DNA from 2 places in the Paenibacillus sp. 23TSA30-6 genome. Region 2 is predicted to be linked to the other one. Evidence: predicted binding sites of a transcription regulator. Region 2 holds the regulator's gene; the other holds the start of a gene.
The links. Region 2 encodes CtsR, which represses protease genes until heat stress. Its sites were predicted from a motif close to ATGGTCAATAAAGGTCAAACA; they were not measured.
Positions count from the first base shown of each region.

Region 1: clpP (ATP-dependent Clp endopeptidase proteolytic subunit ClpP) is a predicted target of CtsR. The motif match lies at 2,287-2,307, and genes of this name have one in related genera.

Region 1 is NZ_SLTL01000025.1:14,317-29,222, reverse strand. It holds gene gap (type I glyceraldehyde-3-phosphate dehydrogenase) at 1-776, opposite strand, end outside; gene E0698_RS20060 (sugar-binding transcriptional regulator) at 864-1,901, opposite strand; tRNA gene E0698_RS20055 (tRNA-Arg) at 2,137-2,211, shown strand; gene clpP (ATP-dependent Clp endopeptidase proteolytic subunit ClpP) at 2,419-3,015, shown strand; gene E0698_RS20045 (DUF3298 domain-containing protein) at 3,147-4,256, opposite strand; gene E0698_RS20040 (SIMPL domain-containing protein) at 4,488-5,246, opposite strand; gene E0698_RS20035 (HPr family phosphocarrier protein) at 5,518-5,787, opposite strand; gene whiA (DNA-binding protein WhiA) at 5,923-6,867, opposite strand; gene E0698_RS20025 (gluconeogenesis factor YvcK family protein) at 6,873-7,859, opposite strand; gene rapZ (RNase adapter RapZ) at 7,872-8,771, opposite strand; gene E0698_RS20015 (ROK family glucokinase) at 8,823-9,773, opposite strand; gene trxB (thioredoxin-disulfide reductase) at 10,063-11,016, opposite strand; gene E0698_RS20005 (tetratricopeptide repeat protein) at 11,056-12,834, opposite strand; gene hisJ (histidinol-phosphatase HisJ) at 13,066-13,890, opposite strand; gene hisIE (bifunctional phosphoribosyl-AMP cyclohydrolase/phosphoribosyl-ATP diphosphatase HisIE) at 13,927-14,667, opposite strand; gene hisF (imidazole glycerol phosphate synthase subunit HisF) at 14,664-14,906, opposite strand, start outside.
Region 2 is NZ_SLTL01000031.1:1,081-15,986, forward strand. It holds gene E0698_RS21915 (GNAT family N-acetyltransferase) at 1-344, shown strand, start outside; gene E0698_RS21920 (CtsR family transcriptional regulator) at 914-1,378, shown strand; gene E0698_RS21925 (UvrB/UvrC motif-containing protein) at 1,442-1,966, shown strand; gene E0698_RS21930 (protein arginine kinase) at 1,996-3,060, shown strand; gene clpC (ATP-dependent protease ATP-binding subunit ClpC) at 3,105-5,549, shown strand; gene radA (DNA repair protein RadA) at 5,863-7,236, shown strand; gene disA (DNA integrity scanning diadenylate cyclase DisA) at 7,249-8,325, shown strand; gene pssA (CDP-diacylglycerol--serine O-phosphatidyltransferase) at 8,380-9,126, shown strand; gene E0698_RS21955 (PIN/TRAM domain-containing protein) at 9,318-10,403, shown strand; gene ispD (2-C-methyl-D-erythritol 4-phosphate cytidylyltransferase) at 10,474-11,172, shown strand; gene ispF (2-C-methyl-D-erythritol 2,4-cyclodiphosphate synthase) at 11,169-11,660, shown strand; gene gltX (glutamate--tRNA ligase) at 11,685-13,145, shown strand; gene cysE (serine O-acetyltransferase) at 13,631-14,311, shown strand; gene cysS (cysteine--tRNA ligase) at 14,336-14,906, shown strand, end outside.

The DNA of each region.
Region 1 (14,906 bases), on a different contig from region 2:
TTGATTTCTTCAACAGTTACGTTTTTCTCCAGAACAGTTACCAGTTCAGTCAGGGAACCAGTTGCTACTGGTACACGTTGAGCCGCGCCATCCAGTTTACCCTTCAGTTCAGGAATTACCAGACCGATGGCTTTAGCAGCACCAGTTGTGTTAGGAATGATGTTTTCAGCTGCTGCGCGAGCACGACGGAAGTCACCTTTAGCATGTGGAGCATCCAAAGTGTTTTGGTCGCCAGTGTAAGCATGAATTGTAGTCATCAGGCCTTCAACGATACCAAATTTGTCTTGCAGTGTTTTAGCCATAGGAGCCAGGCAGTTCGTTGTGCAAGAAGCACCGGAGATTACAGTTTCAGTACCGTCCAGAATTTCATGGTTTACGTTGTAAACGACAGTTTTCATGTCGCCAGTAGCTGGAGCGGAGATAACAACTTTTTTAGCGCCGCCTTTCAAATGTTTCTCAGCAGCTTCTTTAGTTGTGAAGAAACCTGTGCATTCCAGAACGATATCTACGCCCAGGTCTCCCCAAGGCAGTTCTTCAGGGTTGCGGTTAGCCAAAACTTTAACTTCTTTACCGTTAACTTTGAAGAAGCCATCGTGTACTTCTACTTCTCCTTGGAAAGTACCTTGTGTTGTATCATATTTCAACAGATGTGCCAGCATTTTGGAATCTGTCAAGTCATTAATTGCTACTACTTCAATACCTTCCACGTTTTGAATCCGGCGGAAAGCAAGGCGTCCAATACGTCCGAAACCGTTAATACCAACTTTAACTGTCATGAGTGAGTTCCTCCCAAAGTTCGTTTAGTTTATATATTCAAGACAGACCCGAAAGCCCGTCAAGACAACACAATTAATAAATCCGTATTAACCATTCAAATAATGGCTTACAATTTCAGCAGCAGCGCCTTCGTCGGTGACAAGAATATCTTCCTGCCCGAAACGCAGCACTGCATGAATAGCGGCCGCCTTGCTCTTACCTCCAGCTACGCCTAGAACCGTCTCGGTACGCCTGATATCCTCCAAACGGAGTCCAAGCGTCAGCATTTTGTGAACAACGACGCCGTCTTCGTTAAAATAATAGCCAAACGATTCGGCAACCGCGCCCTCACTGCTGATCTGGGCAAAGGTTTCGGGGTCAAGCTTGCGTCTGCGTGCCATCGCTATAGCGTTGCCTATCCCGTGAATGATGATCCGACTCTCTCGAATCAGGCTCAAAATATCCTGAATATTCGTATCTTCAAGCAGGGAGTTGTAAGCATGATTGCTGAGCAAATCCGGTACATGGAGCAGACGGTATTGTGAGCCGACCTTACGAGCCATTGTGGAAGCAATTGTGTTCGCCTGCATTTCCATGCTTTCTCCCAAACCCCCACGTGCCGGTACGAACCATCCGCCCTTAAGTGGGCCATTAGCAGGTAGTGTCAGTTGGTCCGCCACGTCGGCAATCGTCGTGCCACCTGTTACGGCGACCACATCCTCGTCGTCCATAACGCCCAGCAGCGCTTTTGCCCCAGCACGGCCCAGCTCCTGCTTCGTTAAAGGAGAAGCATCCGAATCCCCTGGAACGACAACCACCTTCCTCAAACCATAGGCTTGGCGAATCTGATCCTCCAATTGGGACAGGCCGAACAAGTTGTTCGCAATCGGCTCCAGCTGTTCCAGCAGATCCAGTCCTGCTTTGCTCACCTTCATGCCCACACTCTCAATCTCAATCAGCCCTTGGGCTTTAAGAAGATCGGTTTCGGCGCGCAACACGCGCTCGGTCATGTTTAGTGAAGCCGCCAGCGTTCTGCGTCCAATAACATCGGACAGCATAATCTGATGCAGGATTGTGTACCTTTTTTTCAAAACATCCATGAGGTCGGGCAGAAGCTGCTTCTGTATTTCTAATATCTTTCGCATGCTTTCCACTCCCGCACACTTCTAAGTTCTGTCTCTAATGCTATATCACTAACTGGTCTTAAAACGTCCCGGGTTAACTTTTTAAGTCCCACGTATATCTTAACCAATATTTGCTCTACATGCAAGTCTATCTGAACCTATATTTCTCAACTTTTTATGTGAATATGCGCACGTAATAAAAGCTTGCAATTCAATGCCGTATATCATATAATCATCTTTGTTTCCAATTAGCTGTGCGCCCGTGGTCCAACGGATATGACGTAGGCCTCCGGAGCCTGAGATCGAGGTTCGATTCCTCGCGGGCGCGCCATTTTTATGAATGTTTAAAGCTTCTATATACTATTTTAACCAACTAGAGCGCAGAGGGCTCTTTTTTTTGACCATTAGTTTGACTTTCTTTGACTTTTTGTTTGAAATTGTTTATCATGTGGTTAATACGGTAACAGTTTATAAATAGGGACGTGTAATCGGCATGTCCACCAAATCCATTAACGATATTAAAGGGAGGTTTTTTGACGTGAGCTATGTTCCTATGGTAGTAGAACAAAGTAACCGCGGCGAACGCGCCTATGACATTTATTCCAGACTGTTGAAGGATCGCATTATTTTGTTGGGCTCGGACGTCAATGACGTTGTAGCCAACTCTATTATTGCGCAAATGCTGTTTTTGGCTGCCGAAGATCCTGAAAAAGACATTCACTTGTATGTTAACAGCCCTGGCGGTTCGATCACAGCCGGTATGGCCATTTTCGATACGATGCAATATATTAAACCTGACGTATCTACGATTTGTGTAGGTATGGCGGCTTCCATGGGTGCGTTCTTGCTGAACGCAGGTGCCAAGGGCAAACGTTTTGCTTTGCCAAACAGCGAGATTATGATTCACCAACCGCTGGGTGGCGCGCAAGGTCAAGCAACGGATATTGAAATCCGCGCCCGCCGCATTCTGAAAATGCGCGACAAATTGAACCGCATTCTCGCAGATCGCACAGGCCAACCACTGGAGCGCATTGAAAAAGACACCGACCGTGACTATTTCATGTCCGCAGATGATGCCAAGGAATACGGTATTATTGATAAAGTGCTAACTAGCTCCTCTCCAGAAGGTGTATAAGAGAACGAATTATTGTCTCTGAATAGCTGGTAAACCAAAAAAGCTGCCTACCGGATAATTGTTTCCGGTAGGCAGCTTTTTTTGGGTTTACTGTTCTTTTGGGTATAAATAATCCAAATGATTCATCTGTACTACTCATTCTGTCCAGCAAAAGGCTTGCTGCCTTGAGGCAACAATTGACCAAACGAATAAGTGAACTCAGGAATACCATACGCATAAGGCCCATACTCATACAAGTCAAACACAATCGTCACACCGCTATTCGTTACATAAAAATTTGGATTAGCCGCAATATCCTTGAAGCCACCAAAGCCGCCTTCATTCACCATTGGACCATTAATTTTTTTCTTCAGGTCGCTATTAAGAAACTGTTTGTAATTAGGATTGGCCTTCAGCACGTCAGACAATTGCAGCAATTTCCCATCAGCGAGTGAGAACGTATATCCTTTACGGGCCGTCATACCATGAGCACCAGCCGTATCGGAGTAATCCTCCATAATGATGCTCAAAATCCCTTGTTGGTTATGGGCAATAGCAAAATCATTACTGAAAGTATACGGTCTTTCTACTGTAGGTTCACCCTCTGCTACTTGCTTTTTGCCTGCTGCCAGTACTCCCTCCGCTTGCTTTTTGAGCATACTATTAATGGCCTGCTGAGCTTCAGGGTTTAGCTGGCCACCGCTGATTTGCGGGTACTTAACCTTGTAGGAAACCTTTGCATCACTCGAAGCCGGAAGAGATTGGGACGTAATCGTGATCGGATTTAGCTTGCTTTTACTCAATGTTACTGTTTTCTGAGCTGCATTCCACTGAGCATCGATACCCAGATAGTCTTTCAGCAGACTCATAGGAATGTACAGCTTCCCGGCGATCTGTTTGGCGATCATACTACGCGTGCTGATTCCGTTAACATTGACATAGGTATACGAGGAAGAGGACATGACGAAAAGCTTGTTGTACCCACTACCTACGGTATAAGTCGCTGTTTTGGCATCATAACTCACCGGAATCCCCAGGCTGTCCCGCAATGCTGCTACGGGAATCAATGTGCTTCCGTTCACCTGAATCCCTTTGGTGGCCAACGCTTTACCATTCCATTGGATAGAAACACCTGGTTGCTGTGCTGTAGTCTGTTGTTTGGATGAAGCTGCCTCGATATAGGAAACGGGAACAACTGCGACTCCTACTAAAATTCCCGCTGCCAGCAGTGCGGAGCCCCATTTTTTTGTATGCTTGTTCATATGTAGTATTCCTCCTGTTGTAGATGTGTACTGTGTATTGATTACTTTACTTATTATATCTATACCCCAATGTTCGTTGTTTACAATCTGTACACTCTCCGATTTCAATCTGTACATCTAGGGGGCCCAGCTATTACAGACTCATTACAAAATAGTTTCGACATATAAAAAAGCCAGCAAGTCATCCTGCAAATAAAGCAGGACGCTCGTGGCTTCGTTATAATCTGTACGTTAGTTCAATTCGTATTGTGCCGATACTTGGACCTTCACAGTCACTTGACCGGATTGTATTTCTGTTCCGCCGCTTGTATCCAAGAGCGCTTTACTCATAGCAGCCTCACGTTGTGTGAAGATTTGGGCATCTCCCCCATCTACCGTTACGTTCAGGAGAGTTCCAAGCCCTCGTTTGGTTGCCTTCGCTACAGCATTCGCTTTGGATTGAGCATTTCCCAACGCCTTTGCAATAGCTTCTTCTTCATAAGCTGAAGAGTTCTCTACTGAAAAACGCACGTTATCCACGTTGTTCGCTCCGGACTGTGTGGCCCCATCCAGCAATTGACCGATTTTATCCAAATCACGGTATTTAACGGAAAGTGTATGGTTGGCAATATAGCCTTTAAGCTTCTGTCCAGCTTTTTCGTCGTAGGTATAGTTAGGCTGCACGTAGAACTGGCTCGTCTGAATATCGTCCGCACTGATGCTCCACTTTTCTTTCAGCAGTTGTGTGACCTTACTTATTTTAGCGGCGTTGGCTTTTTGGGCAGCGGCTGCTGTATTTCCTTCAGATTGTACGCCGATGGATAGATAGGCAATATCGGGTTTAACCAATACTTCCCCGCTGCCACTCACATTAATTACACTGCTTACCGTCGTAGATGCTGACGCGGCATAGGCGCGATCTGCTCCTGTCCATAATCCTCCCGCTACTACTCCTGCCAATAATGCTCCTGCCAGAACTGCTGTATTTGCAGCTTTTGTCCAATGTTTCATCATATTCGCCCTCTTTTCTTGATGATGTGTGTACCTTCCAGACGGAAACAAAGGGAAAAGGTTGCAGTTAGGCACCATATTTCCGAACAGAGTACCACCACAGGATGTAAATTACTTGTAGCTTGGGCCAAACACAGCGGCGGTATTCAAAGAGACCCCCATTGGAGCAGCTCAGCGGGGGATTGACCACTCTGTTTTTCCGGATACAAAAAAAGCCCCCAAAGGGGCTTTTCACTAAGAGCATTTACCATATCACAAAGCAGATGTTTGTTTATTGATTTTCCAGCTCTACCTTACTAACCAGACTTACTAAAGCGTTTACAGCCTGCTCGGCGTCCGCACCTTCAGCACTAATGTTAATTTCAGTACCTGTACTGATGGCAAGGCTCATAATACCCATAATACTCTTGGCATTAACCTTTTTGTCTTCTTTTTCCACAAAAATCTCAGATGAATATTTATTCGCTTCCTGTACGAACAACGCAGCAGGTCTGGCGTGCAGTCCTGTTTTCAAGCGTACGACTACCGGATGTTTTGACATGTCAGCTTACCCCCTCATCAAATAAATCTGGACACTACTTACTCCATTTTATTTATCACATTATAACATTAACCCGGGACAGACACTAGAAAAAAAACTAAAAAAACCGGGGCAGAAGCCCCACAGACACTCCTTTTATGGAATCAGGCCATTTTCTCCCCTGATTTTGTCAGCCATCTCGTCAATTTTGCGAAGACGATGATTTACACCCGATTTACTCACGACCCCTTTGAGCATTTCCCCGACTTCTTTCAAATTCAAATCAGGATGAGCGAGACGTATTTCCGCCACCTCCCGCAGCTTATCTGGCAGCGTATCCAGCCCGACTTCCCTCCCCAGCAACTTGATATTCTCAATTTGCCGGACAGCAGCTCCAATCGTCTTGTTCAGATTAGCCGTTTCGCAATTAACAATCCGGTTCACGGAATTTCGCATATCGCGCATGATGCGGACATCCTCGAATTTGAACAAAGCCTGATGCGCGCCAATGATGCTGAGTAGCTCAATGATCTTTTCGCCTTCCTTGATGTAGAGAATAAAGCCTTTTTTTCGCTCAATGCAGCGGGCATTCAGATGAAACTCATTCGCCAGATCGACCAGCGCCTGGCAATGCTCCTCATACATCGAGGAAATCTCCAGATGGTAAGACGATCCCTCCGGATTGTTCACAGAGCCACCTGCCATAAAAGCGCCACGCAAATAAGCCCGCTTACAACAGTTTTTCCGAATGATATCCCGATTAATCCCGTCCGTGAACACGAACCCTTCTGATACGATGTAAAGATCCTTCAACAGCTCTTGTACACCGCTTGGAATGCGGACAATGTACACGTTATTTTTTTTCAGGCGCATTTTTTTCCGTACAAGCAGCTCAATATGAACTTGAAAATGCTTTTTGATCAAGGAGTAAATCCGCCTTGCAATCGCGGCATTTTCTGTGGACACGTCCAATATCACCCTTTTGTTGGACAGTTGTACGGACCCGAGCATACGTATGAGCGCAGATAGTTCCGCTTTTTCACAGCAGGGCTGGCTTTCAATCATCGTAAGCTCTTTTTTTGTTTGTGCCGCAAAGGACAAGGGACTCACCTCCTTCTTAATATCCAGTTTTGTACCAATTGGTAAATGTGCTGGCTCAGTTTGTCGGCATCATGCCGTAAATAGGTGCGGAACAGAACAAGCGTATCTGCCACCACTTTATACCCCCGCTCAGTCAGCTCTCCCATGTCTACTTGAACTGGCTTGGCACCCTGCTCGGCATACATTTCTTGTACCTGAGGCGGAATTTCTCCATTATTGACGATCACATAATCAAACAGATGATGCCCTACATGCTCATAAATAGCCTGCAGGTGGTCCCCCACTGTATATCCATCCGTTTCGCCCGGCTGAGTCATAACGTTGCAGACGAATATCTTGATAGCGTCTGATTTCACCACAGCCTCTGCAAGCTTCGGTACGAGCAGATTCGGCAAAATGCTGGTGTACAGACTGCCAGGACCGATCAGGATCGCATCGGCCTCATTAATAGCCTCTACAGCCTCAGGCAACGGCTCCACGTGAGTCGGTTCAAGAAAAACACGTTTGATTCTGCCGCCCGCTTCCGGGATTTTGGATTCACCGGTAACCACCGTGCCATCCTCCATTTCGGCACTCAGCACAACGCCTTCTTCAGCCGCCGGCAGCACACGCCCCCGTACAGCAAATACACGGCTAAGCTCACGCACCGCCGTCACAAAATCTCCTGATATATCGGTCATCGCCGCCAAAATCAGGTTGCCCAGACTATGGCCTGCCAATCCTGATCCTGCGCCGAAACGGTATTTCAGCATATCGGACATCACCGGCTCTACATCAGCCAGTGCAGTCAGCACATTACGAATATCCCCCGGAGGGGGCATTTGTAGCTCACTGCGCAATATCCCGGAGCTTCCACCATCGTCAGCGACTGTAACAATAGCCGTAATATCCAGCGGCTTTTGTTTCAACCCCCGCAGCATGACGGACAAGCCGGTTCCGCCGCCCATAACAACAATACGAGGGCGCTCCCGTTGTGATCCGGTCTCTTTCATGTTTTCACCTCTTTAATGCCGGTCGCGATCAGCATCCCGATGTGAAACAGAAACCGATTCTGTTTCACTGGCACCCAGCATTTTTCCTAAATATTCAGATATCGCGACAGAACGATGCTTACCGCCGGTACAGCCGATACCGATAATGACCTGGCTCTTGCCTTCCTTGCGGTATTGCGGAATCAAAAAATGTAACATATCCAACAGTTTGGTCAGAAATGCCTGAGTCTCAGGCCATTTCATAACATAATCATACACATCGCTGTCCTGTCCGGTGTGTGGCCGCAATTGGTCCACATAGTGAGGATTGGGCAGGAAACGCACGTCGAATATAAGATCGGCATCAATGGGAATACCATATTTGAAGCCGAACGAGGTAATATTTACGGAAAGCATGCTGCTCTCCAAATGAGAAAATCGGGAAATAATCCGCGCCTTTAAGGTTGCAGGCTTCATCACACTTGTATCAATGACTTGTGTTGCCGAGCTTTTCAGCTCTTCCAGCATTTTGCGCTCCAGTCGTATTCCGTCCAAAGGCATACCATCCGGAGCAAGCGGGTGGCGACGACGGCTTTCCTTGTATCGTTGTACGAGAACACCGTCATTGGCATTCAGGAACAAAATTTCACAATGAATCGTAAAATGATCCTTAATATAGTTCAATGATTCCGACAAAGCCGTAAAAAATTCTCGCCCACGCAAGTCAATTACCAGCGCCACTTTGCCTATCTTACCGTTGGACTGCTCAATTAATTCAGCAAACTTGGGAATCAGCACAGGCGGTAAATTATCAACGCAGAAGAAGCCCAAATCTTCCAGGCTTTGCACTGCAATGGTCTTCCCTGCGCCTGACATTCCCGTAATAATAATGAGTGTTGCCCACGGCGCAGCGTTTTTTAAGTTGTCTGTCATATGGACTTCCCTCTCCTTTTGCTTCTTCGCTCTATGTCAGTAACCTATGGATCAGGAGCGCAGCAGCAAACCGGCTGCTCCTACGATACCTGCGTCATTGCCAAGCGATGCCGGAACAATAGATACCCCTTGCTGGAGCGGCTCAGGTGCCAGTTTGGCAAATACCAGACGCATCTCTTCGAACAAGAAATCACCCGCTTTGGAAACACCCCCGCCTACAATAAACAGCTCCGGGTTTAACACGGTGGCAACCGCTGCCATAGATTTTCCCAAATAAAAGGCAGCCCGCTTCACAATACGCAGCGCGACCTCATCCCCGGCCTTGGCCGCATCAAATACTTCCTTGGCGGCGATTTGAGCTTCCAGCGCCAGAGAAGTCCGATCTCCACGTTCCACAGCGTCATTTGCCATACGGATAATGCCCGTTGCAGAAGATACGGTTTCCAGACAACCCATTTTGCCGCATCCGCACTGAATGGCCTCCAGATCCGGTACGACGCTCATATGGCCAATTTCTCCAGCCATACCTGAGAAACCTTGATATATTTTACCATTAATAATAATACCACCGCCTACACCCGTACCCAGGGTATAACATACGCAGTTTTCTATGCCTTTGCCCGCCCCGGCCCAAGCCTCGCCAAGTGCAGCGACGTTAGCATCATTGTCTATTCTTACAGGCTTGCCAATCCGTTCCTCCAACAGCGCACGGATCGGTACGTCACGAAAGCCAATATTGGGAGCGAGGACTATAATACCTTCGCGAACATTCGTAAAACCAGCAACTCCCGCTCCGACACCCTTCAGTTGATCCCATTCATAGGGAGATTGCTCAACAATGTGCCGCACATATTTTTCGATATTGCTGATCACAACGTCTACGCCCTTAGCTGTTTCCGTTGGTCCTTCATATGTGTGCAAAAGCTGTCCGTCTCCATTACAAATGCCCACCTTGATTGCTGTACCGCCCAAATCGACACCCACATAGATACTTTCAGACATGTTCCAAGCCACCTTTATGTTTACTTAAAAACTGTGTATGAAATATATGATTAAAATCTTGACTTCATAATAATTACCTACGTTCCAACTATAATTGAAGCCCCGGTTACGGTCAAGGACACTTCCCTGTTGGAAAGCGCAGAATTAGCGGAACTTCAGGTCTCATCATCCATAAAAAGGAGAAAGCCTGTGCAGATGCAGCAGGCTTTCTCTTCCTGAATCCAAGGCACGTCTTAACAGGGCCTATCAATCGCCCTCACCTTAGCCATATTGTATCCTGTAGCTTTCTTTATTGATCCAATGTTTCGCTCCAGTCATGAACAGCGCTACCTTCGAGATATTTCTCGCAGTCCATAGCCGCCATACAGCCCGTTCCTGCAGCCGTAATGGCTTGACGGTAACGGTTATCCTGCACATCCCCGCAGGCAAATACCCCGGGAATGTTCGTTTCTGTCGTTCCTGGCTTCACTTGAATATAACCATGATCGTCTGTACTGATTTGACCGTTCAGGAAGCCCGTATTAGGCGTATGTCCGATGGCCACGAACACACCATCTGCCTCCAGCAGCTCATCCTGATTCGTCTCATTATTGTGTACCTTCAAGCCCTTTAATCCCGTCTCTCCCGTTACGACCTCCACAGGAGTCCGGTTTAACGCCCAATGTACTTTTTCATTTTCCCGTGCGCGATCCTGCATAATTTTAGACGCCCGCAGCTCATCGCGACGGTGAACCAAGGTTACGCTGGAAGCAAACCGGGTCAGGAAGCTCGCTTCCTCCATGGCTGAATCGCCGCCACCCACTACAATGATTTTCTTCCCACGGAAAAAGAAGCCGTCGCAGGTCGCGCAAGTGCTGACTCCGCGTCCCACATTGTCCTGCTCACCCGGAATACCAAGATATCTGGCGGACGCTCCTGTAGCAATAATCACCGACTCCGCCTCAATGATGCCTTTTCCCTCTACCTTCACTTTAAAAGGGCGCTTGCTGAAATCCACTTCCTCTACCCAGCCAGAAGTAAATTCAGCGCCAAAGCGTTCGGCCTGCTTGCGCATGTTATCCATCAACTCAGGTCCGAGGATACCTTGCTCAAAACCCGGGAAATTTTCAATTTCGGTCGTTGTGGTAAGCTGCCCGCCGGGCTGCATTCCCTCAATGATCAGTGGATTCATGTTCGCGCGCGCCAAATAAATAGCGGCTGTGTAGCCTGCAGGACCTGTACCAATAATTATGGATTTATACATACGTTTGTTGCCTCCTTCAAGTGGTGTTTGGAGCAGGTCTCAGACCCGCTTTTTAAACGTGGAGAGCGGCTGTTTCATCTTCTGCTTGATACCGCACACGCTGTCAATCTGGCGTGCATAGCGACTTACGGTCGATACGGAAATACCATAACGGTCAGCTACTTCCTGATAGGTCACCGAATGATGATGCATTTTGGCTGTCAAGTATTCCAGCGCCGCTGCCCATCCCTCAGTATGCTGAACAATTGGGACTTCCGGGGCAAGCCGATCCAGATATTCCAGCCAAAGTGACCTCAAATCGCGCTGCATGACCGGATCAGACTTGCTCATAACGGCAAGTACCTTATCCAGCACTGCCTGCCATTCCGGATGGACAGTTGAATGGGCAGACACCTCATCTTCGGATACGTGGTGAACCTTCTCTGACTCTGGTCGCAAAAGTCGTTCCGTTTCCTGATTTGTCTCTTGTATGTCCTTAACTGACGGCTCCGTCAGCTCTTGCAGCACCTGCAAGGCGCGCCGTTTCAACTCGCCTTCCTGATCCGGGTCTTCTACGAAGGACTCCAATGCCTGTCGCACCTCATCGTCACCGATCAGGCTTAGCGCCTGAATGACTTGAAGCTGGGTCGCTCGATCGCCGTGGCGCAACGCCCAGAAGAAGGAAGACCGGATTAGTGGATCTCGCTTCATACTGTCAGGCACCTGGTCAGCTCCGAACTTCTCCCACATGCGGAATTGCTCCTCAAAGGGGAGATGGTAATGGTAGCTGAGTACTTGCAGCGGTGTACCCTCCTGCTGGAGCTCCTCCAGCCGGGACAGGAAAAACCGTGGAACTTCCGAGGAAGCATCCTGCTTTTGCAAATGACCCCACAACCGCCGGGCTTCCGCATATCTTCCCGTATTGCTGGCAGCCACCGCCGTATAATGGTACAGGGAGGCGTCATCATTATTCTCTCCGTCACCTTGAAGCAACCTGCGAAAATGTCTGTAGGCCTCCTCATGACGTCCAAGAATCCCCATCGTAGTAGCCAGCTTGAATACCTGCTCCTCCTGAAATGGTATGGTGACCGTCAGCGTTTGAATCAGACGATCCAATTCCGGGCCGCCGCCCTCATGCTGATAAAAGATCGCCAGGTTGCACAGCGCATGCAAATTACCTGGTTCATCCTCCAGGATCCGAAGAATGGTTGTCTTCGCATTTTGAAACAGTCCCATGTAGTAATACGCCAGCGCCAGATTGTTCCGCGCAGCGAACATGTCCGGCTGTTCCTCTGAAATTTGCTTAAGTAATTGGGCCGCCTGAGCAAACTTCCCTTCCTCCAGCAGGACACGGGCCTGATCATGCTCGACCACTCCCTGCCGGGCCTTAATGCGGTTCAGCTTGGTTGGACGGTCCAGCTCATAATAGAGCAGCTCCATCATTTCCTCGGCTTCATCGAGAAACTGTCCTTCTTCGTCCTCCTCCAAATACGTGACCAAGGCTTTCTCCGCTTCTTCAAACTGCTCCATATTGGCGTAATTATTCGCCATGTAGAAGTAACACTCTGTCATCGACGGGTCTACGTCGCTCAGAACAGAGGACAGGATCTCATTCGAACCTGCATAATCCCCCATCTCTGATAATATACCCGCCATATTGCAATGATTCACCGGATTATCCGGTTCATATTCAACGGCTTTGCGAAAATATTTCAATGCCTTGTCATAATGATTGCGATCAAGCGAGCGCACAGCTTTCTCAAAAAAGAAAGATGCGTCGAAACGCAAAACAATAATCTTAGGGCTAGGTCCCGAAGCTCGCAGATGTTTCCCTTTCATAAATAACAAAGGCACCTCCTTTAACTGTAACTGGCATGTTCATACCCTTCAGTATACCACAACTTTAAAACGACTTGACAGTAGGGTATACCTCATTCCAAAAAACGGAACCCTGTCCTGACCCATCTGCTGGAAAATGAGTGGATAAGCCAAATAGCCGCACGCGCCTTCATGTGTAAAAAGGCAACGTTCGGCTGATTATCGGGCTATATATTAGGCAGAACATAGACCTCAAAACGTCAACAGTACGGACGAGCGCTCACGCTGCCGGAATACGGCAAGCTCACGGTATCCGACCTCATGCAGAAGCGCGCGCGCCTTCTCCAAATGCTCGGACAGCTTCGCCGGATCATGGGCATCCGAGCCTACGGTCAGCGGGATGCCTAGCGCCAACGCCTCCTCCAGCATGCGGCGGCTCGGGAACATCTCTGCACAGGGCTTGGATAACCCCGATGCATTCAGTTCCATCGCCCGCCCGCTGCGGGCAACGGCCGAGAGTGTAGAGCGCTCCAGCTCACGCAGCTCCTCCGCTTCCTCCGGCTTCGGATAGTGGCCGAAACGCTTAATGACATCCAGATGGCCCATGATGTCATACAACCCGGTAGCTACCGCTTTGGAAACCGCATCGTAATAAGTCCGGTACACCTCCAGCACATTTTTGCCTTCCCAATGGTGTACCTGACGGAAATCCGTTACATCCCACTCCCCGAGAAAATGTACGGAGCCAATCACATAATCCCACGGATATGCAGTGATGATGTCTTCGATTTCCTGTTCCCAGCCCTCGACGTAGTCGCCTTCCAAGCCGACACGAATGTCAATCTGTCCCTTATAGCGTTCCTTTAATTCCAGACATTCTTCCACATATCGGGGCAGCTCTTCCATAGGCATCGCCATCTCCGGGTAATAGTCGGCCGGGTTAACATGCAATAGCGGCATGTGATCGGACAAGCCGAGCTGATCCAGCCCCAGCCGAATACCCTGCTGCACATACTCTTCCAGATTTCCTATCGCATGTCCGCAGCGGGCATGATGCGTATGATAGTCAATTTTCATGCGGCTCTCCCCTCTTTCAGCGCTACATCACCCATTTTAATCACGACGGGGACGCTCATGACGGCGGTTCAGCTCAGCCAGCACATCATCCAGCGGTAGTTTGCGCTCCTGTAACAGTACCAGCAAGTGATAAATCAGATCGCTGACCTCCAGACGAAGCTCCTCATTATCCTTATTCTTGGCGGCAATGATCGTCTCGGATGCTTCTTCGCCAACCTTTTTCAGAATCTTATCCACGCCTTTGTCAAAAAGGTAGGTCGTATAGGCCCCTTCAGGACGTGTCACTTCCCGCTCCTTAATGATTGCTTCCAGTTGGGCAAGCACCTCAAAGCGGTCTGTTGCAGCATGAGTCGTACCCGGTTGAGTCGCCACCGACACTTGGCCCCCGGCATTTTCCGAAGCAGGAGCTACAGCCGTTCCTGGCGCGGAAATATCACGGAAAAAGCAGCTCGTTGCTCCGGTATGGCAGGCAGGACCATTCGGAATGACACGGATGAGCAGAGCGTCACCGTCACAATCCAACTGGATAGAGGTGATTTTTTGCGTATTCCCCGAGGTTGCCCCCTTGTGCCACAGCTCCTGTCTGGAACGGGACCAAAACCACGTCTCTCCCGATTCCAGAGAAAGCTTCAGCGATTCTCGATTCATATAGGCCAGCGTCAATACTTGAAGCGTGGCATCATCCTGCACAATCGCTGAGACAAGTCCCGCTTCATTCCAGCGAATATTATCCAATACCTGTTCCAGAGATAGCTGCTGGTTCAATTCGTTGCTCATCGTATCTCCACTCCTCTGCGCTTCAAATCCCGTTTCAGCTCGGGAATTCCTATTTCTTTATAGTGAAAAATGGTTGCCGCTAAGCCAGCATCCGCTTTACCCGCCGTAAACACGTCATAAAAATGCTCCTGCTTCCCCGCTCCACCGGAAGCAATGACCGGAATACCCACGGTATCCGACACCGCAGAGGTCAGCGGCAGATCAAAACCATCCTTGGTTCCGTCCGCATTCATGCTGGT
Region 2 (14,906 bases):
CTGCTTTTGTGGAGAAATATCCTTTTGAGGCCATGGGAGAGGAAACACATTTGAACTTATATCTGACAGATCGATATGCTCCATGGAATGAAGGAATATGGACATTGACGGTCACCGCGGAAGGGCAAGGACATTTGGACAGAGTGGATTCAAACAGTTCTTCCGAGGACGCAATAGAAGCTGACTTGAGTGTGAGTATCCAATCGCTGACCACCCTGATGCTTGGCTATCAGCGGCCTGATGATCTGTATAAGTGGAGTCGTATTACAGGGCGCAGCGAGTCTGTATCTGCATTAGAACGTGTAATACCGGTAACACAAACATTTTTGCTGGATTTTTTCTAATTGTAACGATCTTAAATGCTCCTGAGTCTTCATTTTTTAGGGAATATAGCTTAAATACCTTTTATAAAGTGTGGATGATTTTAACGATATTTTTCAGAACTCTTTCCGTAAAGGGAAGAGTTTTTCTTATATTGTATAAAACATAATTAGATTGCGAAAAATGATATTGACCCCTTGGCAAAAATATATTTTGTGCTATAATGTGAATATAGTCAAAGAAAGTCAAAGTCAATGGAGCCTGTAGTGCTTCATTAGAATGGTGTGAATACGCTGAGTTTTTAGCCGTATATAATACATTGACACCAACACAGCATGAAAAGATAGACCTGATTTGTTGATAAACATCCACTGTAATCTCATGGGCGTGAGGAAAGGTGTATGATCTATTACGAATAAAGGTCACACTAGAAGCTAAACGGGATGTTTTTAAGTGAGGACGGAGGGTGAATTAGCTCCACTACTGGCTTAGATTACTGACTTTACCGTTTGGTTAAGTTCAATATACGGCGGACTCTGTGGAGCGTGAAATGTACTGAATATTTGCGTTTCCGTTAGTGGAGGATGATGAAATGCGCAATGTTTCCGATATTATTGAACAATATTTGAAGAGCATATTGCTGGAAAGTCCCAAAGGTTTAGTGGAAATTCAGCGTAATGATTTGGCTGACCGCTTTTCCTGCGTGCCGTCGCAAATTAATTATGTAATCAGTACCCGCTTTACGCTGGAAAAAGGCTATGTGGTGGAAAGTAAGCGCGGTGGTGGGGGATACATTCGCATTCAGCGAATTCAACTGCCCGCACAGCATGCGATCCATACCCATCTCCATCAAAGCATTGGAGAGGAAATTAGTCAATCGGCAGCGGAAGGACTGATTTATCAGTTGGAGGAAGCCCGTTTTTTAAGCAAAAGGGAAGCTGGTTTAATGAAGGCCGCTTTATCAAGGGACACATTATTGCTGAAGCTTCCCTATCGTGACCAGCTACGGGCAAGGCTGCTTAAGGCTATGCTGATTTCGTTGCTGGTGGCCAGATAGCGTGTGATTCAAGATTTGGATGTAGGGATTTGTAAAAATCCTGACGCTGAAGGAGGTGCTTTTATGCTGTGCCAAGAATGTAATAAACGGCCGGCAACTTTGCATTTCACCAAAATTGTGAATGGCGAAAAGACAGAGTTTCATATTTGTGAGACGTGTGCGAAGGAAAAAGGGGAGATGATCCCTGGTACACCTAATGGCTTTTCAATTCATAGCCTATTGTCGGGTATGCTGGATTTCGAATCCAGTACAAAGAGCCAGTCGCCAGGCCATAGCGGTCCGCAGAACCTGCAATGCAAGGAGTGTGGCATGACCTATGCACAGTTCAGTAAGCTGGGACGCTTTGGGTGCCCGTCGTGCTATCAATATTTTGACAGCCGTCTGGACCCGTTGTTCAAGCGTGTGCAGGGCAATACGAGCCATGTGGGCAAGGTTCCGGTTCGCACCGGAGGTCGATTGAAGGTTAAACGGCAAATTGACGATCTGAAAAAAGAGATGCAACAACATATTGTACAGGAAGAATTCGAATCAGCCGCTGAGCTTAGGGATCAAATCAGAGAGCTTGAAAAAGAAATGACTGAAGAGTAAAGTTTGTGAAGAGTAGGAGGGGATGCGTAATGCCTAATATCCGGTTTACGGAAAAGCCGCTAAGTGATTGGATGCGTGGTGATGCTGCGGATTCAGAGATTGTCATTAGTAGCCGGGTGAGAATTGCGCGTAACTTGCAGCATCTGCCTTTTCCCATGCTTGCTACCAACCAGCAGTCGGAAGAAGCACTTCAACGCTTGACGGATATCCTTCAGTATGATGATTTAGGACGCTTTGGTACCTTTCATACCCTGAAAATATCCGAGTTGGATGAGATCGACAAGCAGGTGCTAGTTGAGAAGCATTTGATTAGTCCTAATTTGGCGAACGAATCTCGTAACGGTGCTGTTTTGATTAGCGATGATGAATCGGTTAGTGTTATGATAAACGAAGAGGATCATCTGCGTATCCAGTGCTTATATCCGGGATGTCAGGTTAGAGAAGCTTGGGAACGTGCTATGGTTATTGATGATGCATTTGAGGCGCATGTCGATTATGCATTTGATGATCGTAGAGGTTTTCTGACCAGTTGTCCGACGAATGTTGGCACAGGGATGAGAGCTTCAGTGATGATGCATCTGCCCGCACTGGTCATGACTCATCAGATTAACCGCATTTTGTCTGCTGTTTCACAGGTAGGTCTTACCGTTCGCGGTATTTATGGTGAAGGCAGCGAAGCGGTCGGCAATCTGTTTCAGGTATCCAATCAGATTACACTGGGACAAACCGAAGCGGAAATTATCGAAAATCTGCATGGCGTTGTGCTGCAAATTATAGAGCACGAACGTTCCGCCAGGGAACGGCTGATGAATGAGTCCATGCTGCGGATTACAGATCGGGTGATGCGTTCATTCGGTATTTTGTCATATGCAGCGGTACTGGATTCCAAGGAGGCCGCACAGCGGTTGTCCGATGTACGTCTTGGCGTGGACTTGGGGATTTTGGAGCGTCCATCCACCGCAGCGATGAATGAGCTGAATGTGATGACGCAACCCGGATTTCTGCAAAAAAGCTTTGGTGATAAAATGAATACCGGTGAGCGCGATATGTACCGGGCGAAGCTGATCCGGCAAAAATTAGGCACAACCCTTTAATATATAGAATGATCTGAAATACACACTGTGGAGGTGCAGGATATATGATGTTTGGAAGATTTACGGAACGCGCACAAAAAGTGCTTGCCTTGGCTCAGGAAGAAGCTGTTCGATTGGGACACAACAACATTGGCACGGAGCACATTTTGCTCGGCCTCATTCGTGAAGGTGAAGGAATTGCAGCGAAAGCCTTGATTGGTTTAGGGCTAGGACTGGAAAAAATTCAGGATGAAGTGGAAACGCTGATTGGACGCGGTCAAGAACAACCGACGAACATTGCCTATACTCCACGCGCCAAAAAGGTTATCGAGCTGTCTATGGATGAAGCTCGTAAGCTGGGCCATACCTATGTAGGTACAGAGCATATTTTGCTCGGTCTTATCCGTGAAGGCGAAGGTGTAGCAGCCCGTGTACTGAATAACTTGGGTATCAGCCTGAACAAAGCACGTCAGCAAGTGCTTCAATTGCTTGGCAGCAGCGAGGCTGTTTCCAGCCATCACGGTGCTCCGGCTAATGTCAGCACACCAACGCTGGACAGCTTGGCACGTGATTTGACGGCATCTGCGAAGGAAAACAATCTGGACCCTGTCATTGGGCGTAGTAAGGAAATTGAGCGTGTAATTCAGGTGCTCAGCCGCCGTACGAAGAACAATCCGGTTCTGATCGGTGAGCCAGGGGTAGGTAAAACGGCAATTGCCGAAGGACTGGCTCAAAAAATTATTGCCAATGAGATTCCCGAAACGCTGCGTGACAAGCGTGTTATGACACTGGATATGGGTTCTGTGGTAGCAGGTACCAAATATCGTGGTGAATTCGAGGATCGCTTGAAAAAGATTATGGACGAGATTCGTCAGGCCGGAAATATCGTACTGTTCATTGACGAGCTGCATACGCTGATCGGTGCAGGTGGAGCGGAAGGTGCAATTGATGCCTCCAACATTTTAAAGCCTGCTCTGGCACGTGGCGAGCTGCAATGCATCGGTGCGACAACGCTGGACGAATACCGCAAATATATTGAGAAGGACGCTGCTTTGGAACGTCGCTTCCAGCCGATTACGGTAGATCAGCCTTCTCCAGAAGAAGCTATTCAAATCTTGTATGGCCTGCGTGACCGTTATGAAGCGCATCACCGTGTGAAAATTACGGATGAAGCCATTGAAGCGGCAGTAAAATTGTCGGATCGTTATATCACCGACCGCTTCCTGCCGGATAAAGCAATTGACCTTATTGATGAAGCAGGCTCCAAGGTAAGGCTGAATTCCTACACGGTACCGCCAGACCTGAAACAGCTGGAAAACCGTCTGGAAGATATCCGTAAGGAAAAGGATTCGGCTGTACAAAGCCAGGAGTTCGAAAAGGCGGCTGCACTGCGTGATACAGAGCAGAAAATTCGTGAAGAGCTGGATGTTACGAAAAACCAATGGAAAGAGCAACAGGGACGTACAGATTCCGAAGTAACACCGGAGGATATTGCTCAGGTCGTTGCGATCTGGACAGGTGTTCCGGTCAGCAAGCTGAAAGAGGAAGAAACGCATCGCTTGCTGAACATGGAAGAGTTGTTGCATGAGCGGGTCATTGGGCAGGATGAAGCAGTTAAGGCAGTTAGCCGGGCTATTCGCCGGGCACGTGCCGGTCTGAAAGATCCGAAACGTCCAATCGGCTCCTTTATTTTCCTCGGTCCAACCGGGGTTGGTAAAACCGAGCTGGCACGCGCTTTGGCTGAATCCATGTTCGGAGATGAAAATGCGGTTATCCGAATCGATATGTCCGAATACATGGAGAAGCATTCCACGTCCCGTCTGGTAGGAGCGCCTCCAGGATATGTTGGATATGAAGAAGGCGGTCAACTGACTGAGAAGGTACGTCGTAAACCTTACTCCGTCGTTCTGCTGGATGAGATTGAAAAAGCACATCCAGAAGTATTCAACATTCTCCTGCAAGTGCTGGAAGATGGACGTCTGACGGATTCCAAAGGCCGTGTTGTCGATTTCCGCAACACACTCATCATCCTAACATCCAATGTGGGTGCACAGGCGATCAAACGTAACTCCACGCTCGGCTTTACAGCTGTTGTGGACGCTGGAGCGGATTATGATAACATGAAGGGCAAAGTGATGGATGAACTGAAGAAAAGCTTCCGTCCCGAGTTCTTGAACCGGATTGATGAAATTATCGTTTTCCATTCTCTCGAAGAAAAACACATTGCCGAAATCGTGTCGCTTATGTCCGAAGAGCTGCGTAAGCGTCTGAATGAGTACGAGGTGGACTTTGAGTTGACAGACAAGGCTAAGGCATTCCTTGCGAAGGCAGGCTTTGATCCGGCGTATGGTGCGCGTCCATTGCGTCGTGCAATCCAGAAGCATATCGAGGACCGTCTGTCCGAGGAGTTGCTGTCGGGTAATATCACTAAAGGTGATTCTCTCTTCATTGATGAAGAGAACGGTGCGTTGACCGTAACGAAAAAGGATAACGTATCTGCGAAGTCCTGAGCATTGTACTGAGTAGGCAATAAGAGTTAACGATAATCCTCGGCTTTTGCCCAAAAGGACAGAAGTACGATAGGTTAGCACAATAAAAGTGGTCAGAAAGGGTGTCTCGCAGGCTGAAAAGCTGTGGCGAAGGCACCCTTTTTGTGCATAAAGCACTGTGGAACGGTCGGATAAGTGCTTTGGAAAAGTTTGTGATATCGCTTTACGTCCGCCAAGCTTCAATGGTAAACTTTTATTGTTACAGCTCTTTCCGGGCTGTGTGAAGATAAATCCGACATTGATCGTTGTCATATAAGGAGCCAAGGAACAAAGTATGGCTAAAGTGAAAACTAAATTTTCCTGTACGGAGTGCGGTTATGAATCGCCCAAATGGTATGGAAAATGTCCCGGATGCCAGGCATGGAATTCCATGGTGGAGGAAACGGAAAGCGTTGTTAAAACTCAAGGAATGGGTTCTTCCCTTCTTACTCATAGCACAAAAGATAAACCGCTTCCTATTATCGAAGTGGAGAGTGGTAAAGAAGCACGAATTTTGACGGGAATTGGCGAATTGAATCGCGTGCTCGGGGGAGGCGTGGTGCCGGGTTCACTCGTTCTGGTGGGCGGTGATCCGGGGATTGGAAAATCTACGCTTATGCTACAGACATCGAATGAGCTGGCTTTAACCGGTTTAAAGGTGCTTTATGTGTCAGGTGAGGAATCCGTTCGTCAGACGAAGCTGCGTGCAGACCGTCTCGGTGCCTTGTCCCCCAATTTATACGTATTATGTGAGACGAATTTGGAGACGATTGAAGAAGCGGTAGACAGCTTGAAACCGGAGTTTCTGGTGATTGACTCTATCCAGACTGTATATTTGCCTGAGGTGACGAGTGCGCCGGGGAGTGTAGCACAGGTACGGGAATGTACTTCACGTTTTATGCGGATTGCCAAGGGATTAGGTATTGCAACGGTGCTGGTAGGACATGTAACCAAGGAAGGGGCCATTGCAGGCCCGCGTCTGTTGGAGCATATGGTCGATTGTGTGCTTTATTTTGAAGGAGAGCGCCATCATACGTATCGGCTGTTGCGTGCGGTTAAGAATCGTTTTGGCTCTACGAATGAAATTGGTATTTTTGAAATGGTTGAAAGCGGCTTGCGTGAGGTGTCGAATCCTTCCGAGCTGTTCTTGTCCGAACGACCTCTAGGGGTGGCTGGTTCCACAGTCGTCGCCAGTATGGAAGGAACCCGACCTGTATTAGTTGAGCTGCAAGCGCTGATTGCGACTACACATTTTCCTTCTCCGCGCCGAATGGGTACAGGGGTTGACCATCACCGAATGGGATTGATTATAGCCGTGTTGGAAAAGCGGATGGGTATGTTTTTGCAAAATCAGGATGCGTATCTAAATGTGGCCGGGGGCGTAAAATTGGATGAACCAGCGGTGGACCTGGCTATAGCGGTGAGTATTGCTTCCAGCTTTCGGGATGCGCCTACCAAGCCGTACGATGTGATTTTTGGCGAGGTGGGGTTGACGGGTGAGGTGCGCGCTGTATCCCGAGCGGAGCAGCGTGTGCGGGAAGCAGAGAAGCTGGGTTTTAAACGGGTGATTATGCCGGAGAAGAGTCTGAAGGGCTGGACGCATCCGAAAGGGATACAAATTGTAGGAGTAGGAACGGTGGCAGATGCATTGGCAGCCGCATTAGATTAGGGGGCAATGAGAATGAAAGAAGCGAGCCAACTGGATAAAATGAATGATTTGCTGCGGCTTGTGGCACCGGGAACTCCCTTTCGCGACGGACTGGAAAACGTGCTGCGCGCCAAAACGGGCGCTCTTCTGGTCGTTGGCTATAGCCCGGAGGTAATGGAGGTCGTGGACGGCGGCTTCTCGATTAACTGTGATTTTTCACCGAACTATTTGTATGAACTGGCTAAGATGGACGGTGCCATCATACTGAGTGAGGATTTGAAACGAATTTTATACGCAAATACGCAATTGATTCCCGATTCTTCTATCTCATCGATTGAAACGGGTATTCGTCACCGGACAGCGGAGCGGGTTGCCAAGCAAACTGGCAAGTTAGTCGTGTCCATTTCCCAGCGGCGTAATATTATTACATTGTATCAGGGAACGCTGAGATACGCGCTCAAGGAAATCGGGGTTATTTTAACGAAAGCCAATCAGGCCATTCAGACGCTAGAAAAGTATAGATCCGTGCTAGGGCAAGCCTCGACGAATTTGACGGCATCCGAATTTGAAGAATTGGTTACCATGCCCGAAGTCGTAAATGTCATCCAACGGATCGAAATGGTGCTGCGCATCAAAATGGAAATCAAACGATTTATTAACGAGCTTGGGAATGAGGGCCGTTTAATTAGCATGCAGATGGATGAGCTTGTCAGTAATATCGAGGAAGAGGCCTGGCTACTGTATAAGGATTATGCCAAAGACGATAGCGATGAGAAAATTCGTGGCATTATATTGGGCCTCAAGCGTTCCACGGACGATGAGCTGCTGGATGCAAATCATATTGTGCGTTTGCTGGGATACCCGTCTTCGGCTGCGACATCAGAAGAATATATCGTGGCGCGCGGTTATCGGGTGCTGAACAAGATACCACGTCTACCGAATGTGATCATTCACAATCTGGTGGAGCGGTTTGGACGTTTTCCGCATGTTATGACAGCGACGATTGAAGAACTGGATGAAGTAGATGGCATTGGAGAAGTCCGTGCGCGTACCATTAAAGAGGGACTCAAACGATTGCAGGAACAAGTTTTCATTGACAGGCAAATGTAAATGTAATACAGTGAAAGGATTATAATGGAACAATTCATACATTGAGGTGAAGAGATGATTACCAAATCAATTCCGAACATGTGTACCTTGGGTAACTTGTTTCTCGGAATGATCGCCATTTTATTGGCCGTAGACGGAAAATACAGTCTTGCCGCTATTATGGTTATTGTCGCCATGTTGTTGGACGGACTGGATGGACGAATGGCCCGGGCGCTAAATGCCCAGAGCGAATTCGGTAAAGAACTTGACTCCTTATCAGATATGATATCTTTTGGTGTAGCTCCCGCAGTTATTATGTACATGGTTGCTTTTCATGATGCTAATTCGGCTTTGGCCTGGACGGTTACGGCTATTTTTCCGATGTGTGGAGCGTTACGTTTGGCTCGTTTTAATGTACGTCCCGGTGTCCCGGGTTATTTTACAGGCTTGCCGATTCCGGCAGCAGGTGGAGTGCTGGCGACTTTATCTTTGTTTCATAATGATGTCTCTATGTTATACATGTCGGTTGCGATGCTGCTTGTCTCTTATTTGATGGTCAGCTCGATGAAATATCCGAATTTAAAAAAGGTGGGCCTTCCGAAGAAAGCGATCTGGATCGCTCCATGGGTTGTGGTTGCTGCCGTTGTACTGGCAGTTAAATTCCCGGATCAATTATCGAAGCTGATTTTCGTACCGTTGGTGCTGTATGCATTGTATGGCATGAAACTGAATATCCGTAAGCTGTCACGTAGACGCGGGCGCGGACGGGGACGTTCCACTCAGGAAGAACAGGATGACCAATACCGTCATTCACAACATTAGAATTAGGCGAGAAAACAATAAAGCATTTATATCCTTGAATCATTTCAGGGAGATAGATGCTTTTTTTATGCATAAAAAATCAAATACATAGGGTTAGTTGCGGGAGAATTGGATCATACTGGTAGGGAAAGTGATGTATAACCAATAAATATCAGGGTGCAAAAAGAAAACAAAGGAGGTATAGAGACTCGATGTTAAGAAAGGCTATTTTAACTTTTACAGGATTGTGCGGAGCATGGTTCGGCTATACGTTATACCATCGGGTAGGAGGTATCGTATCATGGCTGCCCCAGTGGTTGAGTGATGGTTCTTTACCGGGAATGGCTGTTTGGATGATTGCGGGAGCTGTGTTATTTATGGCTGGATGTTCGCTCGCCGGAACAGCTGTGGCGAATCGTTTACAGCAGGGGATCGAAGGTTTGGTACGGATTCCAATGAACGAGATGATGGCAGGTGCGATTGGATTGGCGGTGGGCTTGATCCTTTCCTTAGCAGTTTACCCGCTCTTGTCATGGCTGGGGGCACCAGGTCAACTGATTCAAACGGCTGTTACCATCGTATGCGGATATGTGGGTGTGATGGTCGGACTGGAAAAGCGGGACGAGCTGTCCTCATTTTGGAGTTCGGGATTTTTTGGTCGACATACGGGTGTGGAAGAACGCAAGCTGGAGGAACATAAAATTTTGGACACCAGCGTGATTATAGACGGACGTATTGCGGATATTTGCAAGACGGGTTTTATCGAAGGCACGATTGTTATTCCGGAATTTGTGCTGGAGGAGCTTCAGCATATTGCAGATTCGTCGGATTTGCTCAAGCGTAACCGCGGGCGGCGAGGTCTGGATATTTTGAACAAGATTCAAAAAGAGTTGGATGTAAATGTATTGATTTACGAAGGCGATTTTGAGGAGATTTCAGAGGTCGACAGCAAGCTGGTCAAGCTGGCAAAGGTGCTACAGGGTAAGGTGGTAACGAACGATTTTAACCTGAATAAGGTGTGCGAGCTTCAAGGTGTATCGGTGCTGAATATTAATGACTTGGCAAATGCAGTGAAGCCTGTAGTGCTGCCCGGTGAGGAAATTATGGTGCAGATTATCAAAGACGGCAAGGAGCATGGGCAAGGTGTGGCCTATCTGGATGATGGTACGATGATCGTTGTGGAAGGCGGACGTGACTACATCGGTTCGCTGATGGAGGTGCTGGTTACAAGCGTACTTCAGACCTCTGCGGGGCGTATGATTTTTGCCAAACCGAAATTATTGGAAAAAGCTCAATAAACGCGGTATGATGAAGTAGATGTGTAATCATACGGATCGTCCAGATGCGATCAAGGCAGGAGTCATTTCAATGAACAATCGGGTAGGAGTCGTCATTGTGGCGGCCGGGCGCGGCTCCCGTATGGGAACGCCGGAAAGCAAGCAATTTTTGCTTTTGCGGGACAAGCCCATCTTCATACATACACTTGAAATATTCGCAGCCATGCCCGAAGTGGATGAAATGGTGATGGTGACGGGGGCAGAAGATGTCGAGCGCTGCCAAGAATGGATTCGTCAATACCGGATCAGCAAGGATGTACAAGTGGTGGCTGGTGGCAGTGAACGCCAGCATTCGGTATATCGCGGTCTGAGCCACCTGCAAGCAGATTGGGTGATGGTGCATGATGGTGTGCGTCCACTCATTCAACCTGAGCTTATACGTTCGTGCCTGGAGACAGCTATGCGTACCGGTGCTTCTGTAGCGGCGGTGCCTGTAAAGGATACAGTCAAGCAAGTGAACGGGGATGGTATCATTACAGCAACGCCGGATCGCCGAAGTCTGTGGAGTATTCAAACGCCACAGACTTTTCGTCTTTCCGATCTGTTGCGGGCCTATGAGAAAGCGGACCAGGCGGGATTTTTGGGGACAGACGATTCTATGCTGGTGGAGCGATTAGGGATTCCGGTGACTGTCGTTCAGGGCAGCTACAAAAACATCAAAATTACCACGCCTGAGGATTTGGATATGGCGGCGTTATGGGTAAAGACAGAGGGAGAGGATATCAGATGATCAGAGTGGGACAAGGGTTTGACGTCCACCAACTGGTGGAAGGAAGGCCGTGCATTATCGGGGGCGTGAATATTCCTTATGAAAAGGGATTGCTGGGTCATTCCGATGCTGACGTGCTGCTGCATGCGGTTAGCGACGCTATTCTGGGCGCGCTCGGTCTGGGTGACATCGGGAAGCACTTTCCGGATAACGATCCCGAATTCAAGGATGCCGACAGTCTCAAGTTGCTGGAGCATGTATGGAGTTTGGCCAAAGAGCGGGGATACCGCTTGGGGAATATTGATTCTACGATTATTGCGCAAAAGCCCAAAATGGCATCTTACATCCCGCAGATGAATGAAGTTATCGCTCGTGCGTTGGAAGCAGAAGATCCTTCCCAGGTAAACGTTAAGGCAACTACGACGGAGCAGCTTGGCTTTGCCGGGCGGGGTGAAGGAATCGCGGCTCAATCGGTTGTCTGTCTTGTAAAGGGTATGCTATCATCTTGAGAACTTAGATTTGGAGGAGATTTTATGAGCACGGAAGTTCGTGTACGTTATGCCCCAAGCCCAACAGGGCATCTGCATATTGGAAATGCCAGAACGGCTTTGTTTAATTATTTGTATGCTCGGAACCAAGGTGGCAAATTTATTATTCGTATTGAAGATACAGATGTGAAACGCAACATTGAAGGCGGGGAAGAGAGCCAGCTTAAATATCTGAAATGGCTGGGTATGGATTGGGATGAAAGCGTGGATGTCGGAGGCGAGTATGGACCTTACCGTCAGACTGAACGTTTGGATATATACAAAACCTATTGGCAGGATCTGCTGGATCGTGGCCTGGCTTACCGCTGTTACTGCACCGAAGAAGAACTGGAACGCGAACGTGAAGAACAGACGGAACGTGGGGAGACACCACGCTACTCCGGGAAGCACCGTGATCTGACGGAGGAACAGTGTCAGGCATTCGAAGCGGAGGGTCGTGTACCAAGTATCCGTTTCCGCGTACCAGAAGATCGCGAATATACGTTTAATGATATGGTCAAAGGCCAAATTACGTTTAATTCGAAGGAAAGCGGCGATTTTGTTATCGTCAAAAAAGACGGTATTCCGACATATAACTTCGCTGTAGCAGTAGACGATCATTTGATGAAAATATCACATGTGTTGCGGGGCGAGGACCATGTCTCCAATACACCGCGACAATTGATGATCTTTGAAGCGCTTGGATGGGAGCCTCCAATCTTTGGTCATATGACACTGATCGTGGGCGATGATCACAAAAAGCTTAGCAAACGCAACGAGTCCATTATTCAGTTCATGGAGCAGTACGACAAATTGGGCTACTTGCCAGAAGCTATATTCAATTTTATTGCGCTGCTGGGCTGGTCCCCGGAAGGCGAAGAAGAAATTTATGACCGGGAACAATTGATTTCGATTTTCGATCCTAACCGTTTGTCCAAAAGTCCGGCTGTCTTTGATACGAACAAGCTGGCTTACCTGAACAATCATTATATTAAAAAAGCCGATCCTGAGCGGATTGCTGGTATGGCGATTCCTCATTTGCAAGCAGCGGGGCTGTTACCGAATGAATTATCGGAGGAACAACAGAATTGGGCTAAGGCTCTTGTTCGCTTATATCAGGAACAAATGACCTCTGCGTCCGACATTGTGGCTTTGTCTGAGCTGTTTTTCCGTTCGCATCTGGAGCTTGATGCTGAAGCGGCGGCAGTATTGGCCGAAGAGCAGGTTCCTGAAGTACTTAAAGCCTTTGCTGGCAAGGTTGAAGTGAGCGAGGAATTTACCGCTCCACAAATGGCCAAGCTGATCAAGGAAGTTCAAAAGGAAACTGGCTTTAAAGGGAAACAGTTGTTCATGCCGATTCGTGTGGCCCTTACAGGTCAAACTCATGGACGCGATTTGAACGAAACGATCTTCCTGCTCGGACGTGACAAGGTCCTGGACCGTCTCAAGGCACAAATTAAAGGCTGATATTTCTTGTCAATTTGTTGTCTTTTCGCTATAATGACTCCATTGATACGGATTGATATTTACGTGTAAAGGCTGAGAACAGGAGAAGTACACTGCATAAGGGCATTTGCCAGAGAGGACGGCCGAGGGGAACCCCGGGGCTGGAAGCCGTCCAGATGACCTGCGGAGGAAATGCGCCTGGGAGCCGTGCGCCCGAACCCAATTAGCGTCGACTGCTGATGTGGCAAGGGTGTGCCGAATCGTTCTCGTTACCGGACGCCAAAGACGGGCTTCTCTGCTTATATGCAGCAGGTATGCCCGAAGCAGAGTGGGACCACGTTCATGCGTCTCTGCAGCTTAGGCTGCGGAGGCGCTTTTTCATTTTTATCAGACTCAAACTTGTTAAAGGTGAAAAATGTCGAAGCGTGCTGTCGAATGCAAAAATTGGCGAAACGCGGAGTGGTGTGGAGATGCGGCAAGGAAATGGGGGAAATAGGAGGGGCGACATGTTCAGACATATCAAATCCGACATTCAGACTGTTTTGGATAATGATCCGGCCGCCCGGAGCAAGCTGGAGGTTATTTTTACGTATTCCGGCGTTCATGCACTTTGGGCACATCGAACCGCACATTGGTTTTATCTGCGAAACTGGTGTACTCTAGCTCGTTTTATATCGCAAGTATCGAGGTTTATGACAGGGATTGAAATCCATCCCGGTGCTCGTATTGGAGATCGGCTGTTCATTGACCATGGCATGGGAGTTGTCATTGGGGAAACCTGCGAGATTGGTGATGATGTCGTATTATACCAGGGGGTCACTCTTGGAGGGACGGGGAAAGAGAAAGGGAAGCGCCACCCTACGATTGGGAATAATGTGGTTATAGGCTCTGGGGCCAAGATATTAGGCTCTTTTACGATTGGGGCGCAGTCCAACATTGGCTCCAACTCGGTTGTGCTAAAAGAGGTACCGCCAAACAGTACGGTGGTGGGTATCCCGGGACGGGTTGTCAGACAGGACGGTAGACGTCCGGATCGACTTAGTCACCAGTTACCCGATCCGGTCGTGGATTCTATGCGGGAGCTTCAACTGGAAATAGAACGATTGCGTGCAGAAATATCTGATTTGAAGGATGGGCGATCCGCTCAGAAACATCAGGTGGCCCAAGAGAATAAAATAGAAAAATGATTTTCATGAGGGAGGAACATAACAATGCCGCTTCAAATTTATAATACAATGACGAGGAGTCGGGAGCCTTTTGTGCCACTGGAGCCTGGAAAGGTTAAAATGTATGTATGCGGACCTACCGTGTATGATTACATTCATATTGGCAATGCACGACCTGTAATTGTATTTGACGTGGTGCGCAGCTACCTAGAGTACTTGGGCTATGATGTAAACTATGTGGTGAATTTTACGGATGTCGATGATAAATTAATCCGCAAAGCTCGGGAACTTGATATGGATGTTTCGGCAGTTGCTGAGAGATTTATTGCTGCCTACCATGAGGATCTGGCAGGATTGAATGTTCCTGCTGCCAGCATGAACCCTCGTGTAACAGAGAGCATGGACCTGATTATTGATTTTATTAAGGAATTGGTAGACAAAGACTATGCCTATGAGAATGATGGGGATGTGTTCTATCGGACCAAAAAGTTCAAAGATTACGGACAACTATCAGGTCAAAAATTGGAAGAGCTTCAGTTCGGAATTCGCATCAATGTGGATGAACGCAAGGAAAATGCCGAGGACTTTGTACTCTGGAAGGCAGCGAAGCCGGGCG